Regions from separate parts of the Lelliottia sp. GFLA7 genome, predicted to be linked through region 2. Evidence: predicted binding sites of a transcription regulator. Region 2 holds the regulator's gene; the other holds the start of a gene.
What was found. The regulator PurR, encoded in region 2, represses purine synthesis genes. The targets are predictions, from matches to a motif close to CANGCAAACGTTTGCNTG.
Positions count from the first base shown of each region.

Region 1: purL (phosphoribosylformylglycinamidine synthase) is a predicted target of PurR. The motif match lies at 4,625-4,642, and genes of this name have one in related genera.

Region 1 covers NZ_JBWLAQ010000002.1:972,050-978,187, reverse strand. The annotation lists gene murQ (N-acetylmuramic acid 6-phosphate etherase) at 1-438, shown strand, start outside; gene AC07RN_RS10160 (PTS transporter subunit EIIC) at 455-1,816, shown strand; gene yfhb (phosphatidylglycerophosphatase C) at 1,820-2,455, shown strand; gene tadA (tRNA adenosine(34) deaminase TadA) at 2,513-3,022, shown strand; gene mltF (membrane-bound lytic murein transglycosylase MltF) at 2,907-4,460, opposite strand; gene purL (phosphoribosylformylglycinamidine synthase) at 4,727-6,138, shown strand, end outside.
Region 2 covers NZ_JBWLAQ010000001.1:187,915-194,052, reverse strand. The annotation lists gene punC (purine nucleoside transporter PunC) at 27-1,226, opposite strand; gene punR (DNA-binding transcriptional activator PunR) at 1,339-2,250, shown strand; gene purR (HTH-type transcriptional repressor PurR) at 2,269-3,294, opposite strand; gene cydH (cytochrome bd-I oxidase subunit CydH) at 3,591-3,680, shown strand; gene AC07RN_RS00945 (MFS transporter) at 3,845-5,011, shown strand; gene sodB (superoxide dismutase [Fe]) at 5,048-5,629, opposite strand; gene AC07RN_RS00935 (C40 family peptidase) at 5,752-6,138, opposite strand, start outside.

The sequences.
Region 1 (6,138 bases), on a different contig from region 2:
TACGCCAAACAGCTGGGATGCACGACGGTTGCGATCTCCTGCAATCCGGGGGCGCCGATTGCTCAGGTCGCGGCGATTGCTATCTCTCCTATTGTGGGGCCAGAAGCGTTGACCGGCTCAACGCGGCTTAAATCCGGCACGGCACAAAAGCTGGTGCTCAACATGATCTCCACCGGCGCGATGGTGAAATTCGGCAAGGTTTACCAGAACCTAATGGTGGATATGCAAGCCACCAATATCAAGCTGGTGGACAGAGCCTGTCGCATGGTGGTGCAGGCAACAGGGGCCAGCCGTGAAGAGGCGGAAGCGGCGCTCAAGCAAACCGATCACGATGTGAAACCCGCCATTCTGATGATCCTGAGTGGGCTGGACGCCGCAGCGGCGCGCGCTAAGCTCGATGCGCATCAAGGTTTCCTGCGGGCAGCGTTAGAAAACTAAAACAGCAGAGGCGTGTATGGAAAAAACAGCAGCGCTCGCCAGCGACATTTTGCAGGGGATTGGCGGAGAGAAAAATATTCTGCGTCTTGAAAACTGCATGACGCGGGTGCGAGTGGAAGTTCAGGATGACGAGCAGCTTGATGTCGCTCGCCTGAAAAATCTCTCCGGCGTCAGCGGCTACGTTAAACAAGGTGCGCAGCACCAGTTGATTGTTGGGCCGGGCAAAGCCGCGCAGGTTGTCGATGCGATGCGGGCATTAATGGGGGCAGGCGGCGCTGGTGCGTTTGAGGACGCCGAACGCACCAAAGCTCAGGCGAAAGCCAAATACAAAGCCCCAATGAGCGATGCGCTGCGACAGCTGGCTAACGTCTTTATTCCTCTGATTCCTGCGTTTATCGCCTCGGGTCTGATTACCGGCATTATCAATATTCTTAAGCGACCGGACATCGTCGGGGATTTTGCCACGCAGTATCCGAATATGCTGGGGATTCTGGGCATTTTCGGCAGCGCGGTATTTGCCATTATGAATATCCTGGTCGGCGTCAATGCCGCGAAGGTGTTTGGCGGGTCGCTGGCGATGGGCGGCGTGATGGCGGGGATTCTCTCCAGCCCGCAGCTGGCGCAAATAACGCTGTTTGGCGAGGCGCTACAGCCGGGGCGGGGTGGCGTAATCGCGGTGCTGCTGGTGATCGTCCTGATGTGCTGGGTAGAGAAAAAACTGCGCAGCCTGCTGCCAGGCTCAATTGAGTTGATTCTTAACCCGCTGCTGACGACGCTGATCACAGGGAGTATCGCGATTGTTGCGCTACAACCGTTGGGCGGATGGATCTCAGAGGCCATCGCTCACGGCGCTTCTTTAGCTATCGATCGCGGCGGCCTGCTGGTTGGGGCAATTTTGTCCGGGACGTTCCTGCCCCTAGTGTTGACCGGTTTACATCAGGGACTGGTGCCGATTCACGTTGAGCTGGTTCAGGCGCATGGTTACAACGCTCTGCTGCCGATCCTGTCGATGGCGGGCGTTGGACAAGTGGGTGCGGCCATTGCGGTACTGATGAAAACGCGCAACGCCCGACTGAAAAAGGTCATCAAAGGGGCGCTGCCGGTAGGGCTGTTGGGTATCGGCGAGCCGCTTATTTTCGGCGTCACGCTTCCGCTTGGTAAACCGTTCCTCGGTGCTTGTCTGGGCGGCGCCGTGGGCGGGGCGCTGATCAGCTACTGGAAAGTGGCGACCGTTATCACCTTTGGCATTTCAGGTTTACCGCTGGCATTAACCATCGTGACCGGAAAAGTCATGCTCTATCTGTTAGGCTATCTAATAGCGGTGATCGCCGGGTTCCTGTTTACCTGGCTGTTAGGGTTCAACGATCCAGAGGAGTAAGGTTTGGTTAATCACGAGCGACGTGTTGTCTTTTTCGATCTAGATGGAACGCTGCATCAGCAGGATATGTTTGGCACATTTATGCGCTATCTGCTGCGCCGCCAGCCCCTCAATGCGCTGCTCGTGCTGCCTCTTTTGCCGGTGATCGGCATGGCGTTGTTAATCAAAGGACGCGCCGCTCGCTGGCCGATGAGCCTGCTGCTATGGGGATGTACTTTTGGTCATAGCGAGGCACGGCTCAAGCAGCTTCAGCAGGATTTTGCCCTGTGGTTCCGCGAGCATGTCACCGCGTTTCCGGTGGTCCAGGATCGCCTGACCACCTATCTGAATGCCAACGATGCGGATATCTGGTTAATTACCGGTTCTCCCCAGCCGCTGGTGGAGCAGGTCTATTTTGATACGCCGTGGCTGCCGCGCGTGAATCTTATCGCCACCCAAACTGGCCGTGCCTATGGTGGTTGGGTGCTGACAATGCGCTGCCTCGGGCATGAGAAAGTCGTGCAACTCGAGAAAAAAATTGGCACGCCGCTGCGGCTGTACAGCGGTTACAGCGACAGCAAACAAGACAACCCGCTGCTCTATTTTTGCCAGCACCGCTGGCGAGTCACACCGTCTGGCGAACTTCAGCAACTGGAATAGTGTTAATCATAACGGGTGTGTATAATGCGCCCGCTTTTCAGACTGGAGTATTAGCCGTTGTCCGACCTCGAACTTAATCACGAATACTGGATGCGCCATGCGCTCCTGCTTGCCAAACGCGCCTGGGATGAGGGCGAAGTGCCCGTGGGTGCTGTTCTGGTGCACAACAACCAGGTGATTGGGGAAGGGTGGAACCGCCCGATTGGGCGTCACGATCCCACTGCACATGCCGAAATTATGGCGTTGCGTCAGGGCGGTCTGGTATTACAAAACTATCGTCTGCTTGATACCACGCTTTACGTCACGCTGGAGCCCTGCGTAATGTGCTCTGGCGCGATGGTGCACAGTCGCATCGGGACGTTGGTCTTTGGGGCGCGTGACGAAAAAACAGGCGCAGCGGGTTCGCTGATGAACGTGCTCGGCCATCCGGGTATGAACCACCAGGTGCAGGTTATCGACGGGGTGCTTGCACCAGAGTGTTCGGGGCTATTAAGTGATTTCTTTCGAATGCGCCGTCAGCAGAAAAAGCAACAAAAGGCAGAATCGACGTCGTCGCGGGGTGATTGAGTTCATGCGGTGAAACCACCGGATAGCTCTGCGCGATCTGTTTTGCCTTCGTCACTTCCTTTTCCTTTTCCATCAGATAACCCACCAGGCTTATCTGATATTTCCGGATATTTTCCACATAGGCGTAAGCCTCATGCCCACGCGCATAGCCGTAGGTGAGTTTGTTGTACCAGGGTTTCTGGCTTAACAGGGGCAAGCGCTGTTTAACGTCGGACCAGCTGTCCGGGTTTCCTTTCGTTTTGGCCGTCAACGCACGGGCGTCGAGCATATGCGCATAGCCCATATTGTAGGCCGCGAGCGCAAACCAAATCCGCTCTTCTTCCGGCACGGTATCCGGTACTTTTGCCATCATATCCTGCAAATAGCGCGCGCCGCCGCTGATGCTCTGTTCGGCATCGGTGCGATCGGTCAGGCCGAGACTTTGCGCGGTATTTTTGGTGAGCATCATTAGGCCGCGTACACCGGTCGGTGATGTCGCCTGGGCATCCCAATGTGATTCCTGATAGGAAATTGCCGCCAGCAAACGCCAGTCAATTTCCTCGGCATATTTCTCGAAGAGGGGCTGTAAATCGGGCAACACGCTGTCAACGGCACGCAGGAAGCTGCGGGTATCAACGTAATCAAAATCACCGCCGTGCCCGAGATATTTCTCTTCAAGTCGCGCCAGGGTGCCTTCTTCATTCATGGAATTAAAGAAATCGAGAATGGCGGCGGAGAGCGTCTGATCGTCGTCGAGCGGGCTAAACCAGGTGACGGGCTGTTCATCGGTCACATCAAGCGCAACGGCGATTTCTGGATGAACGCGCTGGAAGAAACTGATCGCGACAGAATCAGCGATCGTGTACGCCAGTTTTTTGTCTTTCACTTGCTCCAGCAGCGCAGTGGTACCCAGCTTCTCATCAACCTTCCAGCTCAGATCCGGATATTTTTTTTCTTTCAGGGCACGCAGATCGTCAATGACCACATGGCCCGGCGCGACGGTGAGCTGCTGATCGTTAAGCGTGGCCATCGTGCGCGGACGAACGCCACCGACGCGATACACCACCTGCTGCGATACAGAATAGTATGTCGGGCCGGGCTGATAGTTTTTACTCCGCTCGCTGTTATACACCAGCCCAGCGGCCAGCAGGTCGGCATCGTCATTATCCAGGTCATCAAACAGCTGGCTGATATTCTGACGAACAGTTATTTTGAGCTTCACACCCAGGTAATCGGCAAACTGTTGCGCCAGTTCATAATCCAGGCCAATGATTTTGCCATTCACATTGTTATAGGTCAGCGGGGAGTCGAGGGTACTGACGCGCAGTTCCCCCCGCGACTGAATCGCGGCGATACGGTTTTCGGCTTTGCCGAACCAGGGAATAGAAGGCCATAAGGCCGCTGCCAGCAGCAAGGTGACTATGCCGATGAGCAGATAATTAATCTTGAATTTTTTCAATTAGTTAATTCTCTGCGCCGTGCGATGCCTCAGTGTGCTGTAGTCATGTTATTAATAAGGTTTACCATTGATTGAGCGGCATTTTGCGTAAACTTACGCCAGTTGGCAACTAATTAGAGAGACAGGTCACACCAATCGATAAAAATTCAGAATGATTTTATTTCGACGCAAACGGTTTCGTCGGCGCTCAGGATTCTCTATAATGACGCCCGTTTTCCCCTTGCGCACACTGTAAGCGCCTCAAGCGCTTCGAAGACGAGAGACTTATGATGGAAATTCTGCGTGGTTCGCCTGCACTATCTGCCTTCCGTATCAACAAACTGCTGGCACGTTTTCAGGCTGACGGCCTTCCGGTAAGCACTATTTACGCTGAGTATGTCCATTTTGCTGACCTGAATGCTCCTTTAAATGCAGAACAGCGAGCGCAGCTCGAACGCCTGCTCAAGTATGGCCCAAGTCTGAGCAGCCACACGCCGACCGGTAAACTGATTCTTGCTACGCCTCGTCCGGGCACCATCTCCCCCTGGTCTTCTAAAGCGACTGACATCGCCCACAACTGCGGTCTGAGCCAGATCAATCGTCTGGAACGCGGCGTGGCGTACTACGTTGAAGCATCGACGCTGACAGACGAGCAGTGGCAGACGGTTGCCGCTGAGCTGCACGATCGCATGATGGAGAGCGTGTTTGCCTCTCTGGACGATGCACAACAGCTGTTTTCTCATCATCAGCCTGCACCTGTACAAAGCGTGGATCTGCTGGGACAGGGCCGCCAGGCGCTGATTGACGCCAACCTGCGTTTAGGACTGGCGCTGGCGGATGACGAAATTGACTACCTGCAGGATGCGTTCGTTACGCTGAACCGCAACCCTAACGACATCGAACTGTATATGTTCGCGCAGGCGAATTCTGAGCATTGTCGTCACAAGATTTTTAACGCCGACTGGATTATCGACGGCGAAGAACAGCCGAAGTCGCTGTTCAAGATGATTAAAAACACCTTTGAGAAAAACCCTGAACACGTGCTGTCAGCGTATAAAGACAACGCGGCGGTCATGGAAGGGTCTGACGTGGGTCGCTTCTTCGCCGATCGCGAAAAAGGGCGCTATGACTTCCACCAGGAGCCAACGCATATCCTGATGAAGGTCGAAACGCATAACCACCCGACGGCGATTTCTCCGTGGCCGGGAGCGGCGACAGGTTCCGGCGGCGAAATTCGTGACGAAGGCGCAACCGGACGTGGCGCGAAGCCTAAAGCAGGGCTGGTAGGCTTCTCCGTTTCAAACTTGCGTATTCCTGGCTTTGAACAGCCGTGGGAAGAAGATTTCGGCAAGCCGGATCGCATTGTCACCGCGCTCGATATCATGACCGAAGGCCCGCTGGGTGGCGCAGCCTTTAACAACGAATTTGGACGCCCGGCGCTGAACGGCTACTTCCGTACCTACGAAGAAAAAGTCGATAGCCATAACGGCGAAGAGCTGCGCGGGTATCACAAACCGATCATGCTGGCGGGTGGGATCGGCAATATTCGCGCCGATCATGTCCAGAAAGGCGAGATCGTTGTGGGCGCAAAACTGATCGTCCTGGGCGGTCCGGCCATGAATATCGGTCTTGGCGGCGGTGCGGCGTCTTCTATGGCGTCCGGTCAATCTGACGCAGACCTTGATTTTGCCTCCGTCCA
Region 2 (6,138 bases):
CGTAAATCACATAATTACGTTCACGACTATGCTTGCGACGATTCTACCGGCGTTCCATTTTGCGTGTTTTCAGTTGCCGAAACTTGCATGCGATAACCGAGTGCGGCAAGCGCGACCGTCACCAGCATTACGCTGGTGGTCGTCATCAGCGGCGTGGCAATCAACGCCGAAACAATCAGGCTTGAGAGGAAACATAGACCCAGTTGCAGCGTGTTTTGTAACGCCGCAGCACGACCTGTCGCATGAGGGAACGGACGCAACGCCTGGGCAACCACGATCGGATAGATTGCGCCGTTAGCGACGGCCATTACGCAGAACGGGATTAAGATTTCAGCCAGGCCGACGTTTGGAATAAACCCGACAGCCCAGGTGCCGATGACGCTCAGGGCGTACAGCACCAGCAGCCAGGGCAGCATCTGTTGACCCTGCCATTTTTGTAGCGCTGCGCGACAGCCATAACCACCGACCAGGAAAGCGATGGTCTGCGGCACGTAGCTCAGGCCAATCACTGCAGGGGTGTAACCCATGTCGTGCAAAATGAACGGTGACCCGGTGAGCCAGGCAAAGAAGCTGGCGGAACAGGCCGCGTAAATCAGCACATTTCCGCGATAAGCGCGGGAACGGAGCAGTGACATAAAGGTGACGCGAGCCGCATTGTTCTCGACTGGTTTGGCTTGAGCGGGTTTGAGCGCAAAAGCGGGCAGCATCAGAACCAGGGTGATGATAAACAGCGTGGCAAAGATCGCCTGCCAGTCAAAATGCACCAGAATCCAGCTCCCGAGCAGCGGAGCCAGGGCTGGCGAAAGCCCCACGAGCGGCATGATGGTCGCAAAAATACGGTTAACGCGCGATGCGGGATAATAGTCGGTGACCAGCGCCTGCCAGGTCACCGCGGCAGCACACACGCCAAACGCCTGCACAAAGCGCAATACCAGCAGCCAGGTTGCATCGCGCACCCACAGCATGCCCAGACAACCCAGCGCAAAAATAGTTAAGCCAAGAAGAAGAATAGGCTTGCGGCCATAACGGTCAGAGAGCGGTCCCCACAGCAGTTGTGCAAGCGCAAAACCGGCCAGGAATACGCTGAGGCTGGCGCTGATCGCGGCAGCAGGTGTCTGCAAATCTTGCTGCATCGCGGCAAACGCCGGCAGATACATGTCGGTAGCCAAAAAGCCCAGCACGCTCAAACCGCCGAGCCAGACTAAGAATCCTTTGTTGGGTTGCATTGTTATTTCCTAATGAAAGCAGGTGTACATTGGCGCAGAGTGTAGGGAGTGCAATCTGGCTTGTGAAACGCTAATATTTGGCGGTTGCGTTCAAAAATTTTGCAGGCAAAAAATGTGGTCTGAATATTCTTTAGAAGTCGTGGATGCTGTCGCCCGGAATGGCAGCTTTAGTGGAGCCGCGCAGGAACTGCATCGCGTACCTTCTGCCGTCAGCTATACGGTACGTCAGATGGAGGAGTGGCTGGCGGTACCGCTGTTCGAACGCCGTCATCGCGACGTCGTTCTGACCCCCGCTGGCGTATGGTTTTTGAAAGAAGGCCGATCTGTTATCAAAAAAATGATGATCACACGTGAACAGTGCCAGCAGATTGCCAATGGCTGGCGCGGTCATCTTTCGATTGCGGTGGATAACATCGTAAAACCTGAACGGACGCGGCAGATGGTGGTTGATTTCTACCGCCATTTCTCGGATGTGGAACTTCGCGTCTCCCAGGAAGTGTTTAATGGCGTATGGGATGCGCTATCGGACGGCAGGGTGGAGATGGCGATCGGCGCGACGCAGGCCATTCCCGTCGGGGGGCGTTACGCCTTTAGGGATATGGGAACGCTGAGCTGGAGTTGCGTGGTGGCAAGCGATCATCCTCTGGCTGCGATGGACGGCCCGCTGAGTGACGACGTGTTGCGCAACTGGCCGTCGCTGGTGATGGAGGATACGTCGCGCTCGCTGCCAAAACGCATCACCTGGCTGCTTGATAACCAGCGGCGGGTCGTCGCGCCAGACTGGGAATCATCGGCAACCTGTTTGTCGGCGGGGCTGTGTGTGGGGATGGTGCCCGTGCATTTCGCACGCCCACGGATTGATCGCGGAGAATGGGTGGCGCTTGAGCTTGAAAATCCGTTCCCGGATGCGGCTTGCTGCCTGACATGGCAGCAAAACGATATGTCGCCTGCGCTGGCCTGGCTGCTGGATTATTTGGGTGATAGCGAAACGCTGAACAGAGAGTGGCTACGGGGGCCGGAATAACCGGCCCCGTAGAAACGATTAACGACGGTAATCGCGGAACGGACCGTCAGCGACGGAGCGACGTTCAATCAGGCGCGGATGGACTTCAATTGACTGAGACTCTTCACGTTTGCTGACGATACGATCCATCAGCATGTTGAATGCCGTTTCACCCAAAGAGTCTTTCGGCTGATGAATCGTCGTCAGCGCGGGAGTAAAGTAGCGAGCGTTGCGCACGTTATCATACCCGATCACGGAAATATCCTGCGGGACGCGCAAACCCAGCTCATCGGCTGCGCAAAGCGCGCCCATTGCCATAATATCACCGCCACAGAATACGGCAGTCGGACGATGCGGCTGCGAAACGATCTGCTGCATTGCGCGGTAGCCTGATTCGGGTTCAAAGTCGCCCTGGACAATCCAGTTTTCCGGAACGGTAATCAGCGCTTCTTCCATGGCTTTCATAAAGCCCGCCAGGCGGCCTGCACCGGTATTACGCTCGAGCGGACCGGGGATGACACCAATCTCGCGATGACCGCGTTCAATCAGATAACGGCCAGCCATGTAACCGCCTTCAAAGGCGTTATCGTTGACAGAATCGGTAAAATCAGCGCGTGTATCGCCCCAATCCATCACCACCATCGGGATATGACGGTACTCTTCCAGCATCGACAGCACGGATTCCGGGTATTCAGAACACATGACCAACAGGCCATCGACGCGCTTTTGCGCCATCATCGACAGGTAAGCGCGCTGTTTTTCCTGGCTGTTCCAGGCATTTCCCAGAATCAGGGTATAGCCTTTCTGGAAGCAGTTTTTTTCTACTGCCTCGATAATTTCGGCGAAATAGGCGGCTTCGCTGCTGGTCGCCAGCAGACCAATCGACTTGGTGTGATTTACTTTCAAGCTGCGAGCCACGGCGCTAGGGGAGTAGTGCAATTCTTTGATTGCAGCCCAAACGGCGTTGCGCGTCTCTTCCGCCACGAAACGGGTTTTGTTAATTACATGTGATACAGTTGTAGTGGAAACGTTTGCGCGTTTCGCTACATCTTTAATTGTTGCCATTAGCTGTCACTCCAGACCATATCCTAAGCTCCTGATAAATTGAGAGGTAAACGTTTGCCTTCTCTCACCCTAATCTCGCAAATTGAATTGCGATACGCCGGGAAAACGACACAGGACGTCAGGAGGGGGTCAGTGGCCGGTACGCTTATAAATTTAGCGTGGAATTTTGTCCTATCTTGATGAAAAGGGGAAGCGCAAAAACGGTTATGAGCCTAAATCCAGGAAGATTTTTGAGCGAAACTGTGTAAAAATGAGCAAGCTCACTTTTCATGTGGGGATTAAAAGGAGAAAAATTGATGAATACCGATCTTAAGTTTTCGTTAACGACCACAATTATCGTGCTGGGTTTGATTGTTGCGGCAAGTTTTACGGCTATTCTGCACTGATTCAGGCGGGGGAGAGCCTTCTCCCTCGTTTTCTTCCTTCTATTGTTACTCTCCCGACAATAATCTTTTGCCAATTTGTTAACTTCTCATTTTTTGTGATTGCTGTCATGCTTTCGACATATTTTTTCTGTGTCGCGTAATGACACGGTTCCCGGAGTTAATGAATGAAAATCAATTTTCCACTGCTGGCCCTCGCGATTGGCGCATTTGGGATCGGCACCACCGAGTTCTCCCCCATGGGGCTGCTACCGGTTATCGCTAAAGGGGTGTATGTTTCTATTCCTGCGGCGGGCATGCTGATCAGCGCTTATGCCATTGGCGTGATGATCGGCGCGCCTTTGATGACATTACTGCTTTCGCATCGTGCGCGTCGAAATGCGCTTATTTTCCTGATGGCCATTTTCACAGTGGGAAATGTGCTTTCGGCACTCTCTCCGGACTACACCACCCTCCTGTTGTCGCGCATTTTGACCAGCCTCAATCATGGCGCATTCTTTGGCCTGGGGTCGGTGGTGGCCGCGAGCGTAGTACCTAAGCACAAGCAGGCCAGCGCGGTCGCCACGATGTTTATGGGGCTCACGATAGCGAATATTGGCGGCGTGCCAGCGGCGACCTGGCTGGGTGAAGTCATCGGCTGGCGTATGTCGTTCCTCGCCACAGCGATGTTGGGTGTCGTGGCGATGATCGCGCTGTTCTTCTCGTTGCCGAAAGGCGGGGCGGGCGAGCGTCCGGACGTGCGCAAAGAGCTGTCGGTTCTGCTCCGCCCGCAGGTGCTGTCAGCGCTGTTGACGACGGTGCTGGGCGCTGGAGCCATGTTTACGCTCTATACCTATATTTCGCCCGTGCTGCACGATATCACGCATGCCACACCGTTCTTTGTGACGGCAATGTTGGTGTTGATTGGTGTGGGCTTCACCATCGGCAACTATCTTGGCGGCAAGTTGGCCGACCGTTCGGTGAGCGGCACGTTGAAAGGATTTTTAACCTTGCTGATCGTCATCATGGTCGCCATTCCATGGTTAGCACGTAATGAGTTCGGAGCCGCTATCGCCATGGTGGTTTGGGGCGCAGCCACGTTTGCGGTGGTACCGCCGTTGCAGATGCGAGTGATGCGCGTGGCGCACGAAGCACCAGGGCTTTCGTCTTCAGTGAATATTGGGGCGTTTAACCTGGGTAATGCGCTTGGCGCAGCGGCGGGGGGCGCGGTGATCTCCGCGGGGCTGGGTTACAGCTTTGTTCCGGTTATGGGGGCGATCATTGCCGGGCTGGGTCTGCTGTTGGTGCTGTTGTCCGGGCGCAAACAACCGCAACCGGCTTGCGCAACCGAGTGATAAAAACGCAGAAGGGTTACCCCTTCTGCGAGTCTTTTACGCCGCAAAGTTCTTCGCAACAAATTCCCAGTTAACCAGCGCCCAGAAATGTTCCAGATAGTTTGGGCGAGCGTTACGGTAATCAATATAGTAAGCGTGTTCCCACACATCGACGGTCATCAGTGGTGTGGCAGCAGTGGTCAACGGTGTTCCTGCGTTTGACGTTGACACGATTGCCAGTTTGCCATCCGCCTCTTTGACCAGCCAGGTCCAGCCTGCACCAAAGTTTTTAACCGCCGCATCCGTAAACTTCGCTTTAAAGTCTGCAAAGCCACCGAAAGCGTTATTGATGGCAGTTGCCAGCTCGCCAGTCGGTTCTCCGCCTGCGTTTGGCGCCAGACAGTTCCAGTAGAACGTGTGATTCCAGACCTGCGCGGCGTTGTTGAAGACACCGCCCTCTGAGCTGCGTACGATCTCTTCCAGGGTTTTCCCTTCAAAGGCCGTATCTTTGATCAGATTGTTCAGGTTGGTGACATAGGTCTGATGATGTTTGCCGTAATGGTACTCCAGGGTTTCCACGGAAATATGGGGGACCAGGGCGTCTTTTGCATACGGTAATGCAGGTAATTCGAACGACATTGCTTCTCTCCTTATTATTTTATGCACACCCAATAACCCTATTGAGTGTAAGGGTAGAGTAGCAAATTGAAGGGATCGGCAAAAGAGGAACTTACCCTGCCGACAGCGCGGCAGGGCAGGGATTAGCGTATGGTTTTCGGCGTCATGACACGGCGTGCGCCAACGTAGTGGCGGACCCAATAGTCTTCGCTAAGGGAGGTTATCTGAATATCCTGGCCGCTGCGCGGGGACTGAATGAATTTGCCGTTGCCCACATAAACGCCAACGTGATCGGCGGTACCGCGACCCTGAGTGCGGAAGAACACCAAATCGCCGCTCTCCAGTTCGCCACGATTGACGGATGCCGCATCACGCAGGTGGTACATCTCATTCGCGGTACGTGGGATGCGGAATTTCACTAAATCTTTGTAGGCGTAATAAACCAGGCCGCTGCAATCAAAACCGGTACGCGGCGAGGTGCCACCCCAACGGTAAGGCTTGCCGATTTGTCCCATCAGTTTATTCATGGC